Regions from separate parts of the Paenarthrobacter aromaticivorans genome, predicted to be linked through region 1. Evidence: riboswitches for the same ligand, from Rfam matches in the RefSeq annotation. Region 1 holds a riboswitch; each other region holds the start of a gene.
What was found. Region 1 has a riboswitch for glycine ahead of cycA (D-serine/D-alanine/glycine transporter). Riboswitches for the same ligand answer to the same signal wherever they lie in the genome.
Positions count from the first base shown of each region.

Region 1 (7,690 bases):
TGTGGAGAAGCTCCGCGCTGCGGCCGCCCCCGGCGCAACAGCCTTCATTTCTGCCGGGGACAACATCGGCGCTTCACTTTTCGCTTCCTCGGTTGCGAAGGACCAACCAACCATCGATGTCCTGAACGCGCTGGAGCTTCGGGCTTCCGCACTAGGTAACCACGAGTTCGACGGCGGGTGGCAGGACCTGCGCGATCGCGTCATCGCCGACGGTACCAACGCGAAGTTTGCCTACCTGGGCGCGAACGTTTACCAGAAGGGCACCAAGACTCCGGTACTGCCGGAGTACAAGGTCCTGGATATGAACGGCCTGCGGGTGGCCGTCATCGGCACCGTCACGCAGGAAGTTCCGTCGTTGGTGACCCCGGCGGGAATCACGGATCTCGAATTCGGGGACCCTGTTGAAGCCATTAACCGCGTAGCCGCCAAGATCAAGTCGGAGAACGCGGCGGACCTGATCATTGTGGAGAACCACGACGGCGCAGCATCGGGCACACCGGAGGGTGCCACCCTGGAGCAGGAAGTCGCAGCCGGCGGACCGTTCGCCAAGCTCGTCAACGAGACCAGCCCTGACGTGGCCGCCATCTTTACCGGACACACCCACAAGGAGTATGCCTGGGACGCACCCTTGCTGGATGCCAACGGCCAACCCACCGGCAAAACCCGTCCCATTGTGCAGACCGGCAACTACGGCGAAAACGTGGGAAGCGTGACTCTCACGGTCGATACCGCTACGAAATCCGTGACGGGCTATAAGGCCGCCGTCGTGGACCGGACCACGGAGACTTCAGAAAGCCTGGCTGCCGCGTATCCCCGGGTGGCGACGGTAAAGGCGATCGTGGATAAGGCACTGGCCGAGGCCGCCGTGATAGGGAACCAGCCTGTTGGCGCAGTGACAGCTGATATCACCACCGCCTTCACGCCGGATCCGCTTGGAGGTGCCCCCAAGCGGGACGACCGCGCGAGCGAATCCACCCTCGGAAACCTGGTAGCGGACTCCCTGGTGGACACGCTCAAGGCGCCCGAACTGGGCGGGGCGGAGATTGGCGTCGTAAACCCCGGCGGCCTGCGCAACGAGCTCTACTACGCCCCGGACGGCACCATCACCTACGCCGAGGCGAATGCGGTCCTGCCGTTCGTGAACAACCTGTGGACTACATCCCTCACTGGCGCCCAGTTCAAGACCCTTCTTGAGCAGCAGTGGCAGACCAACGTTGACGGAACTGTTCCCAGCCGCCCCTACCAGCAGCTGGGATTCTCCAAGAACGTCAACTACACCTATGACGCCGGCCGCCCTGCAGGGTACCGCATCACCGGCATCTGGGTGAACGGGACCGTGATGGACCCGGCGAAGCAATACAGAATTGGGACCTTCAGCTTCCTGGCAACGGGAGGCGACAACTTCCGGATCTTCAAGGAAGGCACCAACACGAAGGACACCGGTCTGGTGGACCGCGATGCGTGGATCAAGTACCTGCGTGAGCACAACCCCGTGTCTCCGGACTTCGCGCGCCGGTCAGTTGCCGTGGTTAACACCACCGCCACAGAGGTCAAAGCAGGTGAGCCCATGACACTCGCTATCTCCAAGCTGAATCTCACCTCGATCGGCAGCCCGGCCAACAACACCCTCAATGCGATCTTCGTGGACAGCAAGGGCGCAGCAGTGCCGCTTGGATCGGTTCCAGTAACGGCAGGAGCAGCCACGGTGGACCTCAAGGTTCCCGCTGCGGCAGCTGCAGGTACCGGCACCTTGGTGCTGACCGCCGTCGAGAGTGGAACCGTGGTGAAGGCCAGTGTTCAGGTAGCTGATAGCGGGCCCAACCCGCCGCAGTGCACTCCGCCGGTCAAACCGTCTACGTGGTACGACCTCGTGGGCTGGCTCCGCTACGCGTGGGCGTGGCTGGAGTATCAGAAGTGCCTGAGGGGCTAAACAGCCCCTTTCCTTAGGCTGCCCCAGGGGGCACCGCACGGTGATGAATCGTGAGGTGCCCCCTGGGGTTTGGCAGCTACTTCTTTGCGAGCTCGGGCTCTTCCGCTCGCTTGGCGTCTTTCTCAAGCTCCGCTTGGAACTCCTCGTAGCGAACCAGATGCGCGGGCCGACGACGCAGGATGGACCAGGCCACCCCCAGAATCACGAACCACAGCGGCGTAGCCAGCAGCGCAGCAAAAGTGTCCGGCTGCGTGGTCAGGGTCCAGAGCACGAAGGCAAAGAATGCGAAGACCACCCACACCATCACCACGCCGCCGGGCATTTTGAACGCCGAAGAATCATGCAGGTGTGGCCGCCGCTTGCGGAACGCCAGGTAGCTGGCCAGGATGATGGACCATACGAACACGAAGCAGACAGCTGACACGGTGGTCACCATGTCGAACGCCTTGCCGATGTCCTGCCCTGCGTACATGAGAACGACGCCGGACAGCAGCAGGACGCAAGAAAGGAACAGGGCGTTGCGGGGTACTTTGCGTCCTGAGAGCGCGCCGAACACAGCTGGGGCGTCGCCTTCCTTGGCCAGGCCGTAAACCATGCGGGACGTGGAGTAGATGCCGGAGTTGGCGGAGGACATCGCAGAGCTGAGCACCACAAGGTTGACGATGGTGGCGGCAGCACCCAGTCCGGCCAGGGAGAACATGGCAATGAAGGGGCTATGTCCAGCCGCGAACTGGGTCCACGGGGTGACGGACATCAGGATGATGAGGGCGCCCACATAGAAGAGCAGCACGCGGATCGGGATCGAGTTGATGGCCTTGGGCAGGTTCTTCTCCGGGTCCTTGGCCTCGGCGGCCGTGGTGCCTACCAGTTCAATGCCGACGAAAGCGAAGACGGCGATCTGGAAACCGGCGACGAAGCCCATGAATTCGTTGGGGAAGAAGCCACCGTGGCTCCACAGGTTGGTGAAGCTGGCCGGTCCGGCGTCGGACTGGAAGCCGCTGAAAATCATGAACAGGCCGACGATGATGAGGGCCGCGATAGCGACGATCTTGATGAGGGCGAACCAGAACTCGGTCTCGCCGAATGCTTTCACCGTAGCCAGGTTCAGGAGCAGCAGGATACCGATGGTGATCAATCCGGGTACCCAGAGCGGAAGGGAAGGCCAGAGCTCCTTGGAGTACCCGGCGATCGCGATGACGTCAGCGATGCCGGTAATGACCCAGCAGAACCAGTAGGTCCAGCCGGTGAAGAACCCTGCCCAGGGACCCAGCAGGTCCGCTGCGAAGTCGCTGAAGGATTTGTAGTTCAGGTTGCTCAGGAGCAACTCGCCCATGGCGCGCATGACGAAGAACAGCATGAAGCCGATGATCATGTACACGAAAATGACAGACGGACCAGCGGCAGAAATTGTCTTTCCCGAGCCCATGAACAGGCCCGTGCCAATTGCACCGCCTATCGCGATCAGCTGGATGTGCCGGTTACTGAGCTGCCGTTCGAGGTGTGGTGAGTCTGCTCGATGCGAGTCGGAGGATGGTGGGCGCTGAATCGTCAAGAGGAACTCCATTGTTCAGGCGGCACTGGGTGCCACGATGATTCGGGTTCCTCCCCGCTCTGTCGTGGACCTGAGAGTTTCCGCAGGAATGGGCCTGCTTGCACCTTCGGTGAGCCCGGTTGCCCGGACTGCTTTCCAGAGTTGCCTCGCCGCGGCGGTACATGGGCCTGAGAGATTCCTGGGGAGGGTTTGCTCCTACGGCGCCTGACGGGATGTACCGGCAGGACTCTCCCGCCGCAGATCAAAAGCGCGCACCACTTTGCCGGTGATGCAGCTCACACACTAGCGAAGCGTTGGACTCACCGCAAACGAAGGCAGCTAACTGCCCAGAATGCTACGAGCGATTTCGTCGGCATCCCGCAAGGTTCGCTGGCCACTGGCGTAAGCCTTCCCGGTTGCCGGACGCGCCTCCGCAGCAATCGCTGTTCCCCACTGGGTCGCGGACAATTGCAGGCCCAAAACATACATCCCCTGCGTCACAGAGCCGTTGGACGCCACAGGCCGGTACGGGTGCGGTTCCACATCCAGTCCGGTTGTCTGCACTGGCGTGCCCTCGGCACTCATCATGATTTTGGTTCGCACAAGGCCGTCGGCCATGAGTTGTTCCAGGAGCGGGGAAATATTGATGCCTACTCGGTTGGCTGGCGACATCGCTTCAATCAAAGTGGATGCCTCCACAGGTCCATCGTGAACCCAAGGCGAGACCGCCCGGAAAACCTTGGCGCTTCTATCCACGCTGAACTTGGGATCGGGTCCAACGAAACCAACGACGCCGGCACGCGCCAAAGCTGCCAACTGCTCCGAACGCAGCGCTGGGGCTCCGCTTGCAAGGCCTTCAACAAACGACTCGAACCATCCCCGCAGCTCAGCGACCCACGATTCGTCCGTGATTCCGCCGTCGGCGACGACGGACTTGAGGATCGCCCTGCCTCTGTGGAGGGCTCCGATGGCCATCTTCACGGGGTCGGCTTCCCCGAGGGCAGAGCGCCGCGCGTCGTCGTCAAGGTAGGCCGTTATTGCCAGGTCCAACTCCCGGCGGGACGCGAACGTCCGGCCAGCCAACGGCGCAGCGAGCCCGCGGACATTGAGTCGGCGGGAGGCAACCACGTGCTTGTCCACGAGGGCGGCGACGTCACTTTCCCATTTGGCAGTGGTGTGCGCGTGGGGCTGCAAGGCATCCTCAAGGTCCGCGAGGAACTGCGCTGCATCGCGAATGGCGGCGGGCTGCGACCTTGCCAGGGTGGAGTAGTAAGCCCACAAGGCGTCACGATGCAGGAGCGGCCAAAGGTCATGGTCGAATCCTGGCTGGATGCCGGCTGCCCTGAAGCGGTCCACTGCTGCCTCGGTCAGGTAACTCATGGTGATGCTGCTGGGGTAATACCCTGCCAAACCAGCCTTGGCCCGGTACGGGGTTCCGCGCCGGGATGCTGCGATGATCTTGGGTTCCCTGCCTGAGGGCCGGTACTCGAGAACTCCGGCTCCCGGTACGCCGGCTTCGACGAACTTGCCTCCGCGGCCCTCGGTCAGCTGGCCCATGACATCGAAGAAATTCAGTCCCATCCCACGCATCAGGACGGGCTCGTTGTCCGGCACCCGCTGCCAGTCGACGTCGGCCGGCGGTGCAGGCGGGAAATAGAGGAGGCCGTGCTCGTCGGCGGCCCGTTGGAACGCACGCTGCTCCGGATTCAAACGGGACTCGACGTGCCCCAGCGCGAGGACCACCGAGCCGACGGTGAGCGTAGTGCCGTCGGCCAGTTCGACGTCGAACGCTTGCCCGCCTGTGGTGCCTGAACTTGCCGGGACCGGGCGCGCCGCTACGGCGGTCGTTTCATGGAAGGCGACCTCCACGCCGTCGGGCATTCGCTGAAGCAGCTCCGCCAAAGTCTGCCGCAGGTACCTTCCATATATGGCCCGGCTCGGAAAATCGTGGGACTCGAGCGTGGCCAACTCCGCCTTTTCGGCGTCATTCAGGCCCTGTCCATCACGACGTCGGGCGGCGCGCCACTGGTCGAAGGAACCGCCCGCGAGGGGCTGCGCAAGCTTGGGATCTTCAGGGATGAGCGTCGGATAGAACGCCTGTGTGTTCATCAGGTACAGCCTGGACTGCTCCGGCTGCCACACATGGCCGGATGCCGGTGGGAAAGGATCTACAACATGGATGTGCAGTGCGCTCCACCCTGGATCGGCCCGGTTCGCACGGCTGGTGGCCCCTGCAGCCCAATTCGCGAGCAGCCGCTCAAGGACACTCGTGCCCCGGGGGCCGGCCCCAATCAGGGCAACACGATTGATTTGCGATTTAGCCACGCTCAAGCCTAACTTCCTGTGACTTGCTTCCAGTTGAAAAGTGTTGCTTGGATGGGGCGATGACCACCACAGAAGCTGATCAGACGCCCCTTCCTGACAATGACACGGATCTGGAGACCACGTCCGGGCCTCGCCACGCTGCGACCATAGCGCCCGAACCCACGGATGAGAACGTGTGGTTGGAGGACATTCACGGCGAAGAACAGCTGGCCTGGGTCGGTGAACAAAACGCGCGAACCGAGGATTTGCTGGAGGACGCAGAGTACGCAGCGGTTGAAGCCGGCATTCTGGAGGTCCTGGATTCCACGGACCGGATTGCCATGGTGAACAAGCGCGGTGATTACTACTACAACTTCTGGAAGGACCAGGAGCACCCCAAGGGCCTTTGGCGGCGGACCACGTGGGAGAGCTACGTTTCCGAGGCACCCGAATGGGACGTACTGCTGGACATCGATGCCCTCGCCGCCGCAGAAGGCGTCGAGTGGGTGTTCCATGGAGCTGGGTTTCTCCGTCCTTTGGACGGGGACATGTACCGCTTCGCGATGGTTTCTCTGTCCCCCGACGGCGGCGATGCCAACCGTCACCGCGAGTTCGACGTCGAATCCCGCACCTTTGTTGACCCTGCCGCTGGCGGATTCGATCTGCCCACGGCAAAAGGCAACGTGAGTTGGCTGGATGCGGACACCTTGCTGGTCTCCAGTACGGCAGAGGGGTTGCCTGCAACCAGTTCCTCGTACGCCCGGACCGGTGTGAAGCTGCGTCGCGGCCAATCCCTCGCCCAGGCAGAGCAGATCTTCGAGATCCCCGAAGACCACATGCTGGCCATCGTCGCCCACGACTCAACGCCGGGCTTCGAACGGACCTTCGCCGTGGATTACATCGACTTCTACAACCGCAGGACGTGGCTGCTCCGCGACGACTCATGGGTTGCGATCGACGTGCCTACGGACGTGAACATCAGCGCCCACCGGGAATGGCTGATGTTCCGCCCGCAGAAGGACTGGGACGTTTCCGGCGTTACCTACGCGGCCGGTTCCTTGCTGGCCGCTGACCTCGAGGGCTACTTGGCTGGATCACGGCAATTTGTGGTGCTGTTTACCCCCGATGATCACACGTCGCTGCAGTCATGGAGTTGGACCAAGGACTACCTGCTGCTCAACCTCCTGCGCGACGTCTCTTCCGAAATCAGGGTGCTGGACCCTTCCCGCGTCGATTCCGACAGCGGCTGGGTTGTCACCGCCCTGGACGCGTGCCCGCCGCTTCACGACGTCAACGCCTATGCGGTGGACGACGAAGACGAATCCGGGGCCGGAAATGACTACTGGTTGGTCGCCACCGGGTTCACTACGCCAACTACCCTCACCCGCGGCACCCTCACGGCTGGCGAGGTTCCTTCATCCGGCGGATCGACTGCCGGAGTGACGAGCCAGCATGCGGTGGTGAAGCGTTCGCCGTCGTTCTTCAATGATGGTGACTATGAGGTCCAGCAGCATTTCGCTGTCTCGGCGGACGGGACCAAAGTCCCCTACTTCCAGGTGGCATCCAAGGACCTGGTCCTGGATGGACAAAATCCCACGCAGCTTTCCGGCTATGGCGGATTCGAAGTTTCCCGCACCCCCGCCTACAGCGGCACCATTGGCAGGGCTTGGCTGGAGCGTCGCACTTCCGCTGCTGCCCTGGCCGACGGTCCCGGCTCGCACACCCGCGGCGGTGTGTACGTTGTGGCGAACATCCGCGGCGGCGGCGAATACGGCCCCTCGTGGCACCGCGCAGCCCTGCAGGAAAAGCGGCACCGTGCCTACGAAGACTTCGCCGCCGTGGCACAGGACCTGATCTCCCGCGGCGTGACCAGCCGCCGTCGACTCGGTTGCGTGGGCGGCTCAAATGGCGGGCTCCTGGTTGGC
Region 1 is NZ_JAHOPC010000001.1:66,680-74,369, forward strand. Features, by position in the region: gene KSW38_RS00320 (ExeM/NucH family extracellular endonuclease) at 1-1,930, shown strand, start outside; gene cycA (D-serine/D-alanine/glycine transporter) at 2,007-3,494, opposite strand; glycine riboswitch at 3,628-3,726, opposite strand; gene KSW38_RS00330 (FAD/NAD(P)-binding protein) at 3,801-5,786, opposite strand; gene KSW38_RS00335 (prolyl oligopeptidase family serine peptidase) at 5,846-7,690, shown strand, end outside.

Region 2 (7,690 bases), on a different contig from region 1:
CGAGGGCGCCCGTGACCAGTGCTTCCGTGCCAAGGGCCAGTGTTGGCTGGATGATCGGGGCAAAGTAGGGCGAGTGGTTCGACGGAACGTCCTCCGGGAGGCGGCCCGTGGTCGCCCAGTCCTTGAAGTGGGTGGCCTCGATCCCGCCCAGGAACCAAAAGACGAGCGGCGCGCCGGCCGCCGTCGCGAGTTCCCCGACGTCTTCACTGCCCGAGACGGGGCCGGGGTCTATGATCCTCGCGGCGCCAAACCTATCGCGAAACGCTGAAGCGATCCTTCCGGCGGCCGATTCATCATTGACCGTTAGCGGGAAGCGCTCCTCATAGTGGAAGTCGGGTTCCTTGAGGGAGCCTGAGGCGGCAGCTTCACTTCGAACGATGCGCTCTATCGAGTTCAGGACTTTCTCCCGTGTGGGCTCGCTGAAGGATCGGATACTGAGGCCAAGCGTTGCGGTCTCGGGAATGATGTTGTTCTTTGTTCCGGAATGGATTTGCCCAACCGTAACTACCGCAGAATCGCTTGCGGCGAGTTCCCGGGACACCACTCCTTGCAGGCGCATGGTGGTTGCCGCGGCCATGAGCACTGGATCAACGGTGGTTTCAGGCCTGGAGCCGTGGCCGCCGCGCCCATGCAACGTCACGTTGAGGGAATCCGCTGAGGCCATGGCCACGCCGGGACGGATGCCGAACCATCCGACAGGAAAGGGCGCGACGTGCTGGCCCAGGACCACGTCCGGCTTGGGGACCAGGTCAAAGAGCCCATCCGCCACCATGGCCTGGGCACCGCCACCCCATTCTTCGGCTGGCTGGAAGACTGCGATCAGGGTGCCCTGCCAGTCCTGCCGCTTTGCGGCCAACGCTTCCACGGCTCCGAGGAGGCAGCTGACATGTACGTCGTGCCCGCACGCATGCATGATCGGCACCTCACGGCCTTCATGATCGACGCCGACTGCCGTACTTGCGTAGTCCAACCCGGTGGCCTCTTGGACGGGCAACGCGTCCATGTCGGCACGAAGCATCACCACGGGTCCGGGGCCATTGTCCAGGACTCCCACAACCCCTGTTTTCCCCACCCAGCGGTGGACCAGAAGCCCCAAGTCCTCAAGGTGTCCGCTGATGATCCCGGCTGTTCTGACCTCTTGGAAGGAAAGCTCCGGGTTCGAATGGAGGTCACGGTAGAGGGCTTCAAGGTCAATGCTCATGGGGAATTTTCCTTAACAGGTCGACGCCGCAGGGTCTGGCCAGTGTATCCACGTGATCAGACAACGACGCCGACCCACACCTGTGCGCTTCAGGCAAACTTGGTTGCATGGAATCTTCACAAGAGATCACGACCCAAGGCTCAACAGTTGAGGATTGGACCAAGGCTCTCGCAGAGTCCAGCGGATCACCTGGTGGAGGCGCAGGAACCGGCGTAATGCTGGCCATTGCCGCATCCTTGGCGTCCATGGTTGCTGGCTATACGGAGGCGCCCGGGCAGCAGTTGGCCGATCTGCACGCCCGGGCCCGCTCCCTCCGCGAAACCGCCCTGAAGCTGGCTGACGACGACGCAACGGCATCAAAGGCTTTCGGTGCGGCCTTCAGGCTTGATCCTGGCCCGGAGCGGGAGGAAGCAATCCACCGTGCATCCGTCGGTGCTGCCAAGGCGTCCGCTGTGCTCGGGGACCATGCCATAGAAGCCATTGAGGACCTGGGGTGGCTGGCCGCCAACGGGAATCCAGCGCTCATTGCCGACGTAGTGGTCGGGTTTGGAGCCCTCAGGGCGGCCATCGCCGGAGCCCGAACCAACGTGAGCTTTGATCTCGGATCGCTCAGGTCCGCAGGGGCGACCCTTGATGAAATCAAGGAAAAGCACCCTGAATTGTGGGCTACGGTTGGCCGGCTCAGCGATGCCCTGGACCGGATTGACCAGCTGGTGGCCGCCGTAGATGGCAAGGCTGCACCTACTGACGCGCATTGATTTCCGAAGACGCGGCACACCTTTTAGTGCGCCTTGGGAACCCGGCGGAGCACGACGGCGGCGAGCACTGCCGCGCAAGCCATCAGTACCAGCCCAATCGCCGCAGTGATGTGGACGCCGGATTCGAAGGCTACCCGGGCGGCGGTTGTCAGGGCATCCGACAGCGGAGCGGGTAGGGCCGCAGCGGCGTCCACTGCGCCGGCCAGCGTTTCTCCCGATTTCCCGGCCGCCTGCGCGGACAAGCCCTCCGGGATGACGAGGTTGTGCTGGTAGGACGCGGTGAGGATAGAGCCCAGCACGGCCGTTCCCAGGAGCGAACCCAGCTCGTAGCCAGTCTCGGAAATTGCGGACGCCGCTCCGGATTTGTCGGCCGGCACCGAGCCAAGGATGAGGTCGTTGGAGATGGTCTCCGCTGCACCCACGCCGACGGCCAGAATCGTCAAAGCTGACAAGAGGAACACAGGTCCGCTGCTGTGATCACCCGCAGCTACCACCAAGTAGCCCGCAGCGCTGAGGGTAAGTCCGCCGGCCACCACGAATCCTGGCCGGATGCGCTTTACCAGCGGGACCACCACCAGGCCGGCGACGACCGTTGCCAGGAGCGCCGGAATCATTGCGATGCCCGCTTCCATGGGGGACTGGCCTTCTACCAGCTGTAGGTGCTGGGCAAAGAAGTAGATGAAGCCCGTCATGGAAAACAAGGACAGGACGTTGGCAACGATCGCAGTGCTGAACACCTTGTTGCTGAACAGGCGGACATCCAGCATCGGGTTCTCGAGTTGCCGCTGGCGACGGACAAACAGAATGCCCATCACCAGGCCGAAGACCATGAAGGCCGCTGCCGACGCCCCGAATCCGTGGATGGCGAATTCCTTGATCCCGTACACGAAGGGAGCCATCGCGATCACGGACAACGCGATGCTGGGCACGTCTACACGGCCAGGGTTTGCGTCCTTGGATTCGGGAATGAGGACCCTGCCGAAGGCGAGGAGGGGAAGGAGGAGGAAGGTCGCCACCAGGAAGACGGCACCCCACCAGAAGTGTTCCACCAGCCAACCACCAAAGATCGGACCAAGGGCGGCACCACCGGAGAAAGCGGCGGCCCAGACGGCGATCGCGAGCCGCCGGCGGTTCGGATCAGCAAAGATGTTCCGGATTAAGGACAGGGTTGAAGGCATCAGCATGGCGCCGAACACGCCAAGTGCAGCGCGGCCGGCAATCAGCCATTCCGCGGAGGGCGCGAACGCCGTAGCAGCCGAAACCGCAGCGAAGCCTGTGCTGCCGATCAGGAGCAGCCGCAGTCGTCCGATCCTGTCCCCAAGGTTGCCCATGGAAACCAGCAGCGCCGCCAACACGAGGGGGTACGCGTCAATGATCCACAGGAGCTGCACGCCACCCACATCCAAGGAGCGGGCAATTTCAGGCAGGGCGAACGTGAGGGCGGTGTTGTCGACGGCAACCAGCAGCACCGGAAACATCAGGAGTGCCAGTGCCGTCCAGTCGCGCCACGGTGCTGCCTTGCCCGTGACGGGGTAAGCGGAGCGGGGTGCTTGGGTTGAGGACGGAGTGAACATGTCATTTACTGTACCGTCCAGACGGTATAGTTTCAAATAGAATCACCGTAAGCCTTTAGGGAATGATGGACACATGCCACGAAAACCAGTTGCCAGGGATTCAGTCTTGGATGCCTTCGAAGCCCTACTTATTGAGGTGGGGGAGCGTGCTGCCACACTCGACGCCGTTGCCAAGCGAGCAGGGGTGTCCAAGGGTGGGCTGCTCTATCACTTTCCCAATAAGGAATCGCTGATCGGCGCCCTGCTGGAGCGCTTGGATCGTTTGGCCCAGGAAGACATCGAAAAAATGAAGACTGCGCCCGATGGCAGCGCTGCCTACTTCATTCGGACCTCCCTGTGGGCCGGGACCCCAATGGACCGGGCGTTCGTGGCGGCCACACGTCTGGCAGAAGTCGCCCATGAGGAGACGCGTCGCAGGTTTGCCGGCATTCAACAACAGTGGCAGGACGTTCTGGCCGAGGATGTGGGTCCGGAGGTTGCCAAGGCGGTCAGCTATATGGGTGACGGCCTGTATTTCAATGCCATGTTCGAAGGCGGACAGGAGGGCGGTAACGCCGGGCGGGAGGCCGACGTCGAGATCCTGTTGGGAGTCTTGGACCGGCTCCGCAAGTAGCGGGCCACCCATTTGCGGCGACGCCTTCGACGTAGGACAATTGAGCCTTGTGGTGCGTCTTTACAGGGGCACGCAAACAAGTGAATATGCCTTTGATCTGCGGCGGGAGAGTCCTGCAAGCAAGTGATGCGGGCGCCGTAGGAGCAAACCCTCCCCAGGAATCTCTCAGGCCCACGCACCGCCGCGGCGAGGCAACTCTGGAAAGTAGCAGGCCTTTTGCCGCGCCCGTTGGCGCGGATGAAATGCTGTGCTCACCGAAGGTGCAAGCGATCGTTGTATAAGCAACACGCGGAAACTCTCAGGTCCAATACAGAGCGGGGAGGAACCCGAGCCGCTGTGGCGTACCCAAACGCCGCCCAAGTAATGGAGTTCCTTCGTGACGGTTAGTTCAGCCTCCACCACCTTCGTCGATCGGCATATTGGCGCCCGCCGCCAGGCCGACATTGACACCATGCTCAAGACGGTCGGCTACGACACCGTTGATTCGCTGGTTGATACGGCCGTTCCCAAAGACATCCGCCAGGACGTTGCCCTTACCCTTGAAAACGCGCTCAGCGAAGTTGAGGTGCTGGCCGAGCTGCGCAAGCTTGCGTCCAAGAACAAGACTGCCGTCCAGATGATCGGCCAGGGCTATTACGACACCGTCACGCCGCCGGTTATCCGCAGGAACATCCTCGAATCCCCGGCCTGGTACACGGCGTACACGCCTTACCAGCCGGAAATCTCGCAGGGCCGTCTGGAAGCTCTGCTGAACTTCCAGACCATGGTCCAGGACCTCGTGGGCCTGCCGATTGCCAACGCCTCCCTGCTGGACGAAGCTACGGCCGTGGCCGAGGCCGTCCTCATGATGCGCCGGGCCAACAAGAACAAGGAAGCCCACGACGGGAAGACCGTCCTGGACGCCGACTGCCTCCCCCAGACCATCGCCATCGTGAAGGGCCGCGCTGAGGCGCTCGGCTTCGAGGTTGAGGTCGCTGACCTTTCGCTGGGCCTCCCTGAGGGCGTCATCAACGGCATCGTCCTGCAGCAGCCCGGTGTTTCGGGCCGCGTGTTCGATCACTCTGGCGTCATCGCAGCGGCCAAGGAACGCGGCGCACTGGTCACGGTCGCAGCAGACCTGCTCTCCCTGACGCTCATCACCCCTCCGGGCGAGCAAGGTGCTGACATCGCCGTCGGTTCTGCCCAGCGCCTCGGCGTTCCGCTGTTCTTCGGTGGCCCGCACGCCGCGTACATGGCCGTCCAGAAGGGTCTCGAGCGTTCCATGCCGGGCCGTCTGGTGGGCGTTTCCAAGGACGACGCCGGTGTCCCTGCCTACCGCTTGGCGCTGCAGACCCGCGAGCAGCACATCCGCCGCGAGAAGGCCACGTCCAACATTTGTACCGCGCAGGCGTTGCTGGCCATCGTCGCATCCATGTACGCCGTCTACCACGGCCCCGAAGGCCTGAAGGCAATCGCAGAAACGGCCCACGGTCACGCCCGCACCCTTGCGGCGTCACTGAAGGCTGCCGGCGTCGAGGTCCTCCACACATCCTTCTTTGACACCATTACGGTCCGCGTTCCTGGCAAGGCTGCCGAAATCGTAGCTGCTGCCGAGGCCAAGGGCATCAACCTGCGCGGCATTGACGCTGATCTCGTGGGCATTTCTGTTGACGAGACCACCACACCGGAGATTGTTCGCGGCGTCCTGGATGTCTTCGGCGCTTCGGTCACCGAAGCCGTGGAGGGCTTCGCACTGGAGGCCTCCGTTGAGCGTTCGAGCGACTTCATGCAGCACCCGGTATTCAACACGCACCGCTCCGAAACCCAGCTCCTGCGCTACATCCGCAAACTCTCGGACCGTGACTTGGCCTTGGACCGCACCATGATTCCGCTGGGTTCCTGCACCATGAAGCTGAACGCCACGGCCGAGATGGAAGCCATCTCTTGGCCGGAGTTCGCCTCCATCCACCCCTTCGCTCCGGATTCCCAGACCGAGGGCTGGCGTGAACTGATCAAGGATCTTGAGTCCCAGCTGACCGAAATCACTGGTTACGACCAAGTCTCCATCCAGCCGAACGCCGGCTCCCAGGGTGAGCTCGCCGGACTCCTCGCGATCCGCGGCTACCACCTCTCCAATGGCGATGACCAGCGCAACGTCTGCCTGATTCCTGCTTCTGCGCACGGCACCAACGCAGCCTCGGCTGTGTTGGCCGGCATGAAGGTTGTCGTGGTGGCTACGGCCGCTGATGGCACCATCGATCACGCCGATCTGGCGGCCAAAATCGAGGCCAACCGGGACGCCCTCTCGGCCATCATGATCACCTACCCGTCCACGCACGGTGTTTACGACGCCGATGTCCGGGAAGTCTGCGACGCTATCCACGAAGCCGGCGGACAGGTCTACATTGACGGTGCAAACCTCAATGCGCTCGTTGGGCTCGCACAGCCGGGCAAGTTCGGCGGGGATGTCTCCCACCTGAACCTGCACAAGACGTTCTGCATCCCGCACGGTGGTGGCGGACCCGGTGTTGGTCCTGTTGCTGCGAAGGCGCACCTGGCGCCCTTCATGCCTGGTGACGCTGCTTCCTGGACCGAAGGCAAGGACGTCCCGATTTCGGCCTCCCGTTTCGGTTCGGCTGGCGTACTCCCGATTTCCTGGGCTTACGTGAAGCTCATGGGCGGCCAGGGGCTCACCGAAGCCACCAAGTCAGCGCTGCTGGCTGCGAACTACATTGCTTCCCGGCTCAACGAGCACTTCCCCGTGCTCTACACCGGCGAGGGCGGACTCGTGGCTCACGAATGCATCCTGGACCTCCGTGAACTGACGGCCAAGACCGGCGTCACGGCCGAGGACGTTGCCAAGCGACTCATCGACTTCGGCTTCCACGCTCCCACGCTGGCGTTCCCCGTTGCCGGAACCCTCATGGTGGAACCGACGGAGTCCGAGGACCTCGTGGAGATCGACCGCTTCATCGAGGCCATGATCACCATCCGTGCCGAAATCGAGCAGGTCGCCACTGGCGATTTCACTGTTGAGAACTCGCCGCTGCGCAAGGCACCCCACACGGCTGCCGCCGTCGTAACTTCTGACTGGGACCGCGCATACCCGCGTGAGCAGGCAGCGTTCCCCGTCCACCACCTCAAGCAGGACAAGTACTTCCCGCCGGTCGGACGTATCGATGGAGCTGCAGGGGACCGCAATCTGGTCTGCTCCTGCCCACCGATCGAAGACTTCGAGAACTAGAAGGTACGCAGTATGACTGAGAACTACACAGCCCTTTACGAAGAGCACAAGAAACTCGGCGCGTCCTTCACCGACTTTGGTGGCTGGCAGATGCCGCTCAAGTACTCCTCCGAGTTGGCCGAGCACCACGCCGTCCGCAAGTCCGCCGGCTTGTTCGACCTCTCCCACATGGGCGAAGTCTGGGTTACCGGGCCGGACGCGGCAGCGTTCCTGGACTATGCGCTCGTCGGCAAGATTTCCGCTATGGCCGAGGGCAAGGCAAAATACTCGCTGATCTGTCAGGAAGACGGCGGCATCATCGACGACCTGATTGTTTACCGT
Region 2 is NZ_JAHOPC010000019.1:61,657-69,346, forward strand. Features, by position in the region: gene KSW38_RS21480 (amidohydrolase) at 1-1,201, opposite strand, end outside; gene KSW38_RS21485 (cyclodeaminase/cyclohydrolase family protein) at 1,309-1,959, shown strand; gene KSW38_RS21490 (MFS transporter) at 1,983-3,533, opposite strand; gene KSW38_RS21495 (TetR/AcrR family transcriptional regulator) at 3,607-4,146, shown strand; glycine riboswitch at 4,240-4,337, shown strand; gene gcvP (aminomethyl-transferring glycine dehydrogenase) at 4,523-7,369, shown strand; gene gcvT (glycine cleavage system aminomethyltransferase GcvT) at 7,382-7,690, shown strand, end outside.
Region 2: another riboswitch for glycine. It lies ahead of gcvP (aminomethyl-transferring glycine dehydrogenase); the one in region 1 lies ahead of cycA (D-serine/D-alanine/glycine transporter).

Region 3 (7,690 bases), on a different contig from region 1:
GATGAGGTCGTCGATGATGCCGCCGTCGGCGTTGCAGATCAGCGAGTACTTTGCCTTGCCCACGGCGATCGCGGACAACTTGCCCGCCAGCGCGAAGTCCAGGAACGCTGCCGCGTCCGGTCCGGTAACCCAGACCTCGCCCATGTGGGAGAGGTCGAACAGGCCGGCGGACTTGCGGACGGCGTGGTGCTCAGCAAGCTCGGACTCGTACTTCAGGGGCATCTGCCAGCCGCCGAAATCCGTGAAGGACGCGCCGGCCTTTTTGTGTTGCTCGTACAGGGCTGTGTAGTTCTCAGTCATGACCAGTCCTTAGTTTTCAAATGCTTCGAGGGGCGGGCAGGAGCACACCAGGTTGCGGTCCCCAGCGGCACCGTCAACGCGGCCGACCGGCGGGAAGTACTTGTCCTGCTTCAGCTGGTGGACAGGGAACGCTGCCTGCTCACGCGAGTACTCGCGGTCCCAGTCAGAACTCACGACGGCGGCAGCCGTGTGCGGCGCGTTGCGCAGCGGCGAGTTCTCAACAGTGAAATCGCCACTGGCGACCTGCTCGATTTCGGCGCGGATGGTGATCATGGCTTCGATGAAGCGGTCGATCTCAGCCAGGTCCTCGGACTCAGTCGGCTCCACCATCAAAGTGCCCGCAACGGGGAACGCCAGCGTGGGAGCGTGGAATCCAAAGTCGATGAGGCGCTTGGCCACGTCCTCAGCTGTGACGCCTGTTCGGGCAGTCAGGTCGCGGAGATCCAGGATGCACTCGTGGGCTACGAGCCCACCTTCGCCCGTGTACAGGACCGGGAAGTGCTCGTCCAAGCGGGAGGCGACGTAGTTGGCCGCGAGCAGCGCAGACTTGGTCGCTTCGGTGAGTCCCTGGCCGCCCATGAGCTTCACGTAGGCCCAGGAAATGGGGAGCACACCGGCGGAACCGTAGCGGGATGCCGAGATGGCCACTCCACCTTCCGATGAGACGTTGTTCGCGTCCCCGGGCATGAAGGGTGCCAGGTGGGCCTTGGCCGCAACCGGACCAACACCCGGTCCGCCACCACCGTGCGGGATGCAGAACGTCTTGTGCAGGTTCAGGTGCGATACGTCGCCACCGAACTTGCCCGGCTGGGCCAGCCCAACGAGCGCGTTGAGGTTTGCACCGTCAACGTACACCTGGCCACCGGCCTCGTGGACGGCGTCGCACACTTCCCGCACGTCGGCGTCGTAAACACCGTGCGTGGACGGGTAGGTGATCATGATGCAGGAGAGCGCCTCGCGGTTGGCTTCGATTTTCGCAGTCAGGTCCGCGTGATCGATCGTTCCGTCAGCGGCGGTGGCCACCACGACAACCTTCATGCCGGCCAACACAGCAGAGGCTGCGTTGGTTCCGTGCGCAGAAGCAGGAATCAGGCACACGTTGCGCTGCTCATCGCCGCGGGACAGGTGGTAGCCACGGATTGCCAGCAGGCCCGCGAGCTCACCCTGGGAGCCGGCGTTCGGCTGGATGGAGACCTGATCGTAGCCGGTGATCTCTGTGAGGTCGGCTTCCAGTCCTTCAATGAGCTCGCGCCAGCCAGCGGTCTGGTGATCCGGAGCGAACGGGTGGATCGAGGCGAACTCGGGCCAGGAAATTGCTTCCATCTCAGCCGTGGCGTTCAGCTTCATGGTGCAGGAACCCAGCGGGATCATGGTGCGATCCAGTGCGAGGTCCCGGTCGGACAGCTTGCGGATATAGCGCAACAGCTGCGTCTCGGAACGGTGCGTGTTGAACACCGGGTGCTGCAGGAAATCCGAGGTCCGGAGAACGGAGGACGGCAGCTCGAACCCGGCTGCGTCCTTCATCGGGCCGGCACCAAAGGCGACGGCTACCGCAGAGAGGACCTCCGGCGTCGTGGTTTCATCGAGCGAAACGCCAACCGTGTCGGCATCGATGCGACGCAGGTTGATACCGCGGGCTTCGGCGGCGGCGATGACTTTGTCAGCCTTGCCGGGTACGCGGACCGTCAGAGTGTCGAAGAAGGATTCGGACACGAGTTCGCGGCCGGCGGTCTTGAGGGCAGTGGCCAGTGTGCGGGCGTGGCCATGGACGGTTTCGGCGATTGCCTTCAGGCCTTCCGGACCGTGGTAAACCGCGTACATCGAGGCCACGATCGCGAGCAGGGCCTGGGCAGTGCAGATGTTGGACGTGGCCTTCTCGCGGCGGATGTGCTGTTCGCGGGTCTGGAGCGCAAGCCGGTAAGCGGGGACGCCGGCATTGTCCTTGGAGACGCCCACGATGCGGCCCGGAAGCGTGCGCTCCATGCCTTCGCGGACTGCCATGTATGCGGCGTGCGGGCCACCGAAGAACAGCGGAACACCAAAGCGCTGGGCAGTTCCGACCGCGATGTCGGCGCCCTGTTCGCCCGGGGGCGTGATGAGGGTGAGAGCCAAAAGATCGGCAGCCACGGTCACCAGGGCACCGCGTTCCTTGGCCTCAGCGATCACGGCGGAGTGGTCAAACACGTGGCCCGAAACACCGGGTTGCTGCAGGACGACGCCGTTGATGTCGCCGTCGGGCAGGCCCAGCGAAAGGTCGGCAATCTCCACTTCGAAGCCCAGCGCTTCGGCGCGGCCCTTCACGATCGCGATGGTCTGCGGGAGGAGGTCGGCGTCCAGGACGGTCTTGCCGTCCTTCGCGGTTTTGGACTTGTTGGCACGGCGCATGAGCAGCACGGCCTCAGCCACTGCAGTAGCTTCATCCAGCAGCGAAGCGTTGGCTACCGGCAGCCCCGTGAGGTCCTGGACCATGGTCTGGAAGTTCAGGAGAGCTTCGAGGCGGCCCTGCGAAATCTCGGGCTGGTACGGCGTGTAGGCGGTGTACCAGGCCGGGGATTCGAGGATGTTGCGGCGGATGACCGGGGGTGTAACGGTGTCGTAGTAGCCCTGGCCGATCAGCTGGACGGCGGTCTTGTTCTTGGACGCGAGCTTGCGCAGCTCGGCGAGGACCTGCACCTCGGTGAGGGCGTCCTGCAACTTCAGGGCAGTGTCCTGGCGGATGGAATCGGGGACCGCAACATCTACCAGGCCGTCTACGGAGTCGTAGCCGATTGCCTTGAGCATGGTGGCAACGTCGGATTGGCGTCGGGCGCCGATATGCCGGTCCGCGAAAGCGGTGGGGGTTGATTGAACAGTCAAGAGGAACTCCATGATTCAGGCGCCCACTGAGCGCCACGATGAATGTGGGTTCCTCCCCACTCTGTATTGGACCTGAGAGATTCCGCAGGAATGGTTGCCTGCTTGCACCGTCGGTGAGCCCGGTTGCCCGGACTGCTTTCCAGAGTTGCCTAACCGCGGCGGTACATGGGCCTGAGAGATTCCTGGGGAGGATTTGCTCCTACGGCGCCTGACTGGATGTACCGGCAGGACTCTCCCGCCGCAGATCAAAAGCGTTGCGTCACCATGGGTGACACGCTTCACACCATAGCTGATCATTTCGAAAAAGCGCAAGCAAGGGGTACCTACCGATGCATCGCCTCGTGGATCTGGAGCGCGAACCACAGCTGCGCCACCGTGGAGGTTTCACCCATGTCCAGCCCCGTCAGCTCGCCGATTTTCCGGATCCTGTAAATGATGGTTTGCCGGTGCGCGAACAAGGCTGCGGCAGTCTTTTGCCAGGAACGCTGCGAGTCCAAATAGGTCGTCAGCGTGACCAGGAGATCGCCTTCCTGGCTCTGCTCGTAATCGAAAATCGGACCCAGCAGACGCCTGACCAGCGCAGTTCCTTCCTCAAAACCGGTCAGCCCGAGCCAGGATGGCCCCTGCGCGTAGCGGGCCAGGTCGAGCTTGTTCGCCCGGGCCGATCCGAGCGCCCAAAGCGACTCCTGCAGCGCGCGCTGAATGCCCGCCACACCCGCCGGAGCGCTGATTCCAATCGCGGCATCTGCCCCGGCGCAATGAATCAGGATGTCGTCCGGCACATCAGCGGGGACCACCACGTGCAGCCTGCTATTCCGCTTCAACGACGCCGACGCAACCCCGTGCCGCCACAGTTCGATGTGCACGTTCGCCAGCTTGTCGCCGTCGTTCGTTGTGGTGGAAGCGTTCGCTGACATGGATGCGAGCAGGAAGTCTTGGGGCGGAACCCCAAAAGCTGACAGCCGGCTCTCCATCTCGGCCGCGCCCAGTCGGCCATCCATAGCCTGCAGCAGGAACTCGCCGGCCAGCCGATGCCGCCCTTCAAGCGACAAAACGATGCGCGAGAGCTGCAGTCCCAGCACGGTTGCGGCGTGCAGGAGTACGACGGCGTCCGGGTGCGGTTCGCTGTGTGGCAGCACCACAAGCAGCGCATTGGCGTGCGTCGGGATGTCCATGGTCAGCACGTGCCGGCCCCGGATCCGGTGCCACTGGAAATTCTTGCCAGCCAAGGACACCTGCCCGGAAAGCGGAGCCCATTCATCCGCGAGGAACTCCGGGAGCCGTTGGCCCTCGGGGTGCCAGGGATGGAGGCAGCGGCGGTCCACCACGAACAGTTCAGCGTCCAGTTCGGTGGCAAGCCGTTGGACCAGGCTTTGCCAATGGTCCTCGGAGGCTCCGGCCGTGCGGAGAAGGTCGTAGACCCTGGCTGTCTGGCGCAGGCGCCGGGACTCTTCGAGCAGGGAGGATTCGGCAACCGAGCGGGCAATCGCGATGAAGGGCAGCGGGTACGGGATGTTGATCAGCGGCAGCGGCAGCCGGTCGCAGGCCGCCAGGAACTCCTGCGTCAGCGGGGGTGCGTGCATCTTTTCGCCGATCGCCAAGGCGCTCGCCCCGCTGTCCATGAGGGCCTCCGCGAGCGCCACTTGCCCCTCGGCGTCCGCGGGAATCGAGAGTCCATTGGTCATCATGAGCTCGCCGCCGGTGACCCATTCCCACAGCCTGGGCAGATCCGAAGTGTGCGCCCAGGTGATCCGGTTGTCGCGCCCTGTGTCGCCGGCAAGGAGGGTGAGCCCCAATTGGGGTTCAGCTACGAGCTCGGCGACCGTGATTGCCATCGGATGGGGTCCTGACTCTATGATTCCGGGGGCCGTTTCGGACCGTTTAGACATTCGTCTAAGCGCCTCGGCCATTTGTAGTCAATGTACCGCTATTCGCCGTGACCCGCGTCACCAAGAATGGAATTACTTACTTCCCGCTCAATGGCGAGCACCCCTCACACCAAGGATCCGGCAATGACAATCCACAAGCCCATCGGCCCTGTCGACGCAACCAAAGTCCCCCGGTATGCAGGCCTCGGCACCTTCGCCCGCCTCCCCCAAATCGACCGGGTTCCGGACTACGACATTGCGATCGTCGGTGTCCCGTTCGACGGCGGAACCTCCTTCCGGCCAGGCGCCCGTTTCGGTCCTGCCGCGGTTCGCGAGGCCTCGCGCCTCCTACGCCCTGGCTACCACCCTGAGCTCGACGTCGAACCCGTTTACGAAGCCCAGGTTGTGGACGCTGGCGACATCGCTTGCACTCCCTATGACATCACCCGCGCAGTCCGTGAGATCGAGGAGCAGGCGTTGCCCCTGATCAGTGAGGACAAGCGGCTGATCTCGATCGGTGGCGACCACACCATTGCTTTGCCCATGCTGCGGGCGCTGAACAAGGTCCATGGCCCGGTGGCTTTGCTGCACTTCGACGCTCACCTGGACACGTGGGACACCTACTTTGACCAGCCCATCACCCACGGAACCATCTTCCGGCGGGCGTTCGAGGAGGGCCTCCTTGTGGAGGACAAGTCGATGCACGTGGGGATCCGCGGCCCGGTCTATGACCGCAACGACTTCCTCAGGGACCACGAGTTCGGGTTCCAGATCATCCGCTGCTCGGACCTGGATGTCATCGGCGTCCCGGCCGCAATCCAGCAGGTGAAGGACAGGCTCGGCGACACCCCGGTCTACGTGTCCATCGACATCGACGTCCTGGACCCCGCGTTCGCACCTGGGACCGGCACCCCGGAGATGGGCGGGCTCCACTCCCGCGAGCTCCTCGCCCTGCTCCGCGGACTAAACGGCATCAATATTGTGGGCGCCGACGTCGTGGAGGTCGCTCCGGCCTACGACCATGCGGACATCACAACCGTCGCCGCCGCTACTCTCGTCTTCGACCTGCTCGGCCTGATGGTGAACCGCAGCAAAGCCACAGACTCTGCTGTCCTTGAACTGGCTTCTACATCCCGGACAATGTCATGAAAACGCCCTTGGCCACCCAGGAAGTACCGCGCCTCGAGGACAAAACCATCCAGCCGATCCCGGCGAACGAGCGCCACGGCAAGGCCCGCGACCTGTTCACCATCTGGTTCGGTTCCAACATCATGATCATGACCATCGTGACCGGCGGGCTCGCCACCACGGTGTTCGGCCTTGGTTTCGTGCCCGCGCTGGTAGGCATCATCATCGGCAACCTGGTGGGCGGCATCTTCATGGCGCTGCACTCGGCCCAAGGTCCCCAGCTTGGCGTAGCACAGATGATCCAGACCCGCGGCCAGTTCGGTTCCTTCGGCGCCCTGTTGATCGTGGTCATCGTGGTGGTCATGTACGTCGGCTTCTTCGCCGCGAACCTCGTGTTCGGTGGGGAAGCAATGGCCGCCGTCAGCCCGGGCATCAGCGTAGATGCCGGCATCATCATCATCGGCGTGGTCAGCGTTATCGCCACGATTTTCGGATACCGGCTTATCCACGCTTATGCCCGGATCCTCAGCGTTGCAGCGGGCCTGGCATTGTTGCTGGCCTTCGGCTGGATACTCGTGGTCCACGGCCTTCCCAGCAGCTTCCTTGAGCAAGGCACCTTCAACTGGGTTGGCTTCATGGGGACCATCTCCGTCTCGGCCCTGTGGCAACTGGCCTACGCACCCTACGTCTCGGATTACTCCCGCTACATGCCGCAGGGCACGGGATCAGCACCGGCGTTCTGGGCTTCCTACTCGGGCTGCGTCCTGGGAACGTTGTTCCCCATGATCCTGGGCGCCTTGGTGGGCACGCTCGCCATGGCCATGAGCGCCGACAACGTTGAAATCGTTGGCAGCCTGGGTGCGTTGCTGCAGCCGTGGACCCTGATCATCGTGGGAATCTTCTGCCTGGGTGTCGCGGCCTCGAACGCCATGAACCTCTACTGCGGCGTCCTCTGCACCCTGACCATCGGCCAAACATTCAAGCCGTCCTGGTTGCCACGTGCCAAGACCCGCAGCATCGCGGCAGTCATCCTCTTCGTTCTCGCTGTCTCCATCGCGTTGTTCGCCCGCGACAACTTCATCCTCTTCTACACCAACTTCCTCTCCTTCCTGATGTACGTCCTGGTCCCTTGGACGGCCATCAACCTGGTGGACTACTACCTTCTGCGGCACGGCGACTACCGGGTTGAGGACTTCTTCAAGCGCGACGGCGGCGTGTACGGGCGGTTCAATTGGGTCGCCATCGGCTCCTACCTGGCAGGCGCCCTCATCCAGGTCCCCTTCTCGGCAACCGCAATCTACACCGGCCCCATGGCCGCCGCGTTGGGCGGCGTAGACATCTCCTGGCTCGTCGGCCTGGTGGTGGTTGCTCCCCTCTACTACTTCGCAGCCCGCGTGTTCCGGAACAAGGCTCAAGCGGCTTCCCACCGTTCCACTGCACTCACCGCAGACCTCATCTGAAAGCGAATCACCATGACCACCACCCAGGCAGAACAGTTCACCGTTCGACGCTCCTCCACTGACCACGCTTCCGCCGGC
Region 3 is NZ_JAHOPC010000022.1:44,527-52,216, reverse strand. Features, by position in the region: gene gcvT (glycine cleavage system aminomethyltransferase GcvT) at 1-300, opposite strand, end outside; gene gcvP (aminomethyl-transferring glycine dehydrogenase) at 310-3,156, opposite strand; glycine riboswitch at 3,306-3,404, opposite strand; gene KSW38_RS22370 (PucR family transcriptional regulator) at 3,480-4,991, opposite strand; gene speB (agmatinase) at 5,169-6,173, shown strand; gene KSW38_RS22360 (purine-cytosine permease family protein) at 6,170-7,612, shown strand; gene KSW38_RS22355 (aldehyde dehydrogenase family protein) at 7,625-7,690, shown strand, end outside.
Region 3: another riboswitch for glycine. It lies ahead of gcvP (aminomethyl-transferring glycine dehydrogenase); the one in region 1 lies ahead of cycA (D-serine/D-alanine/glycine transporter).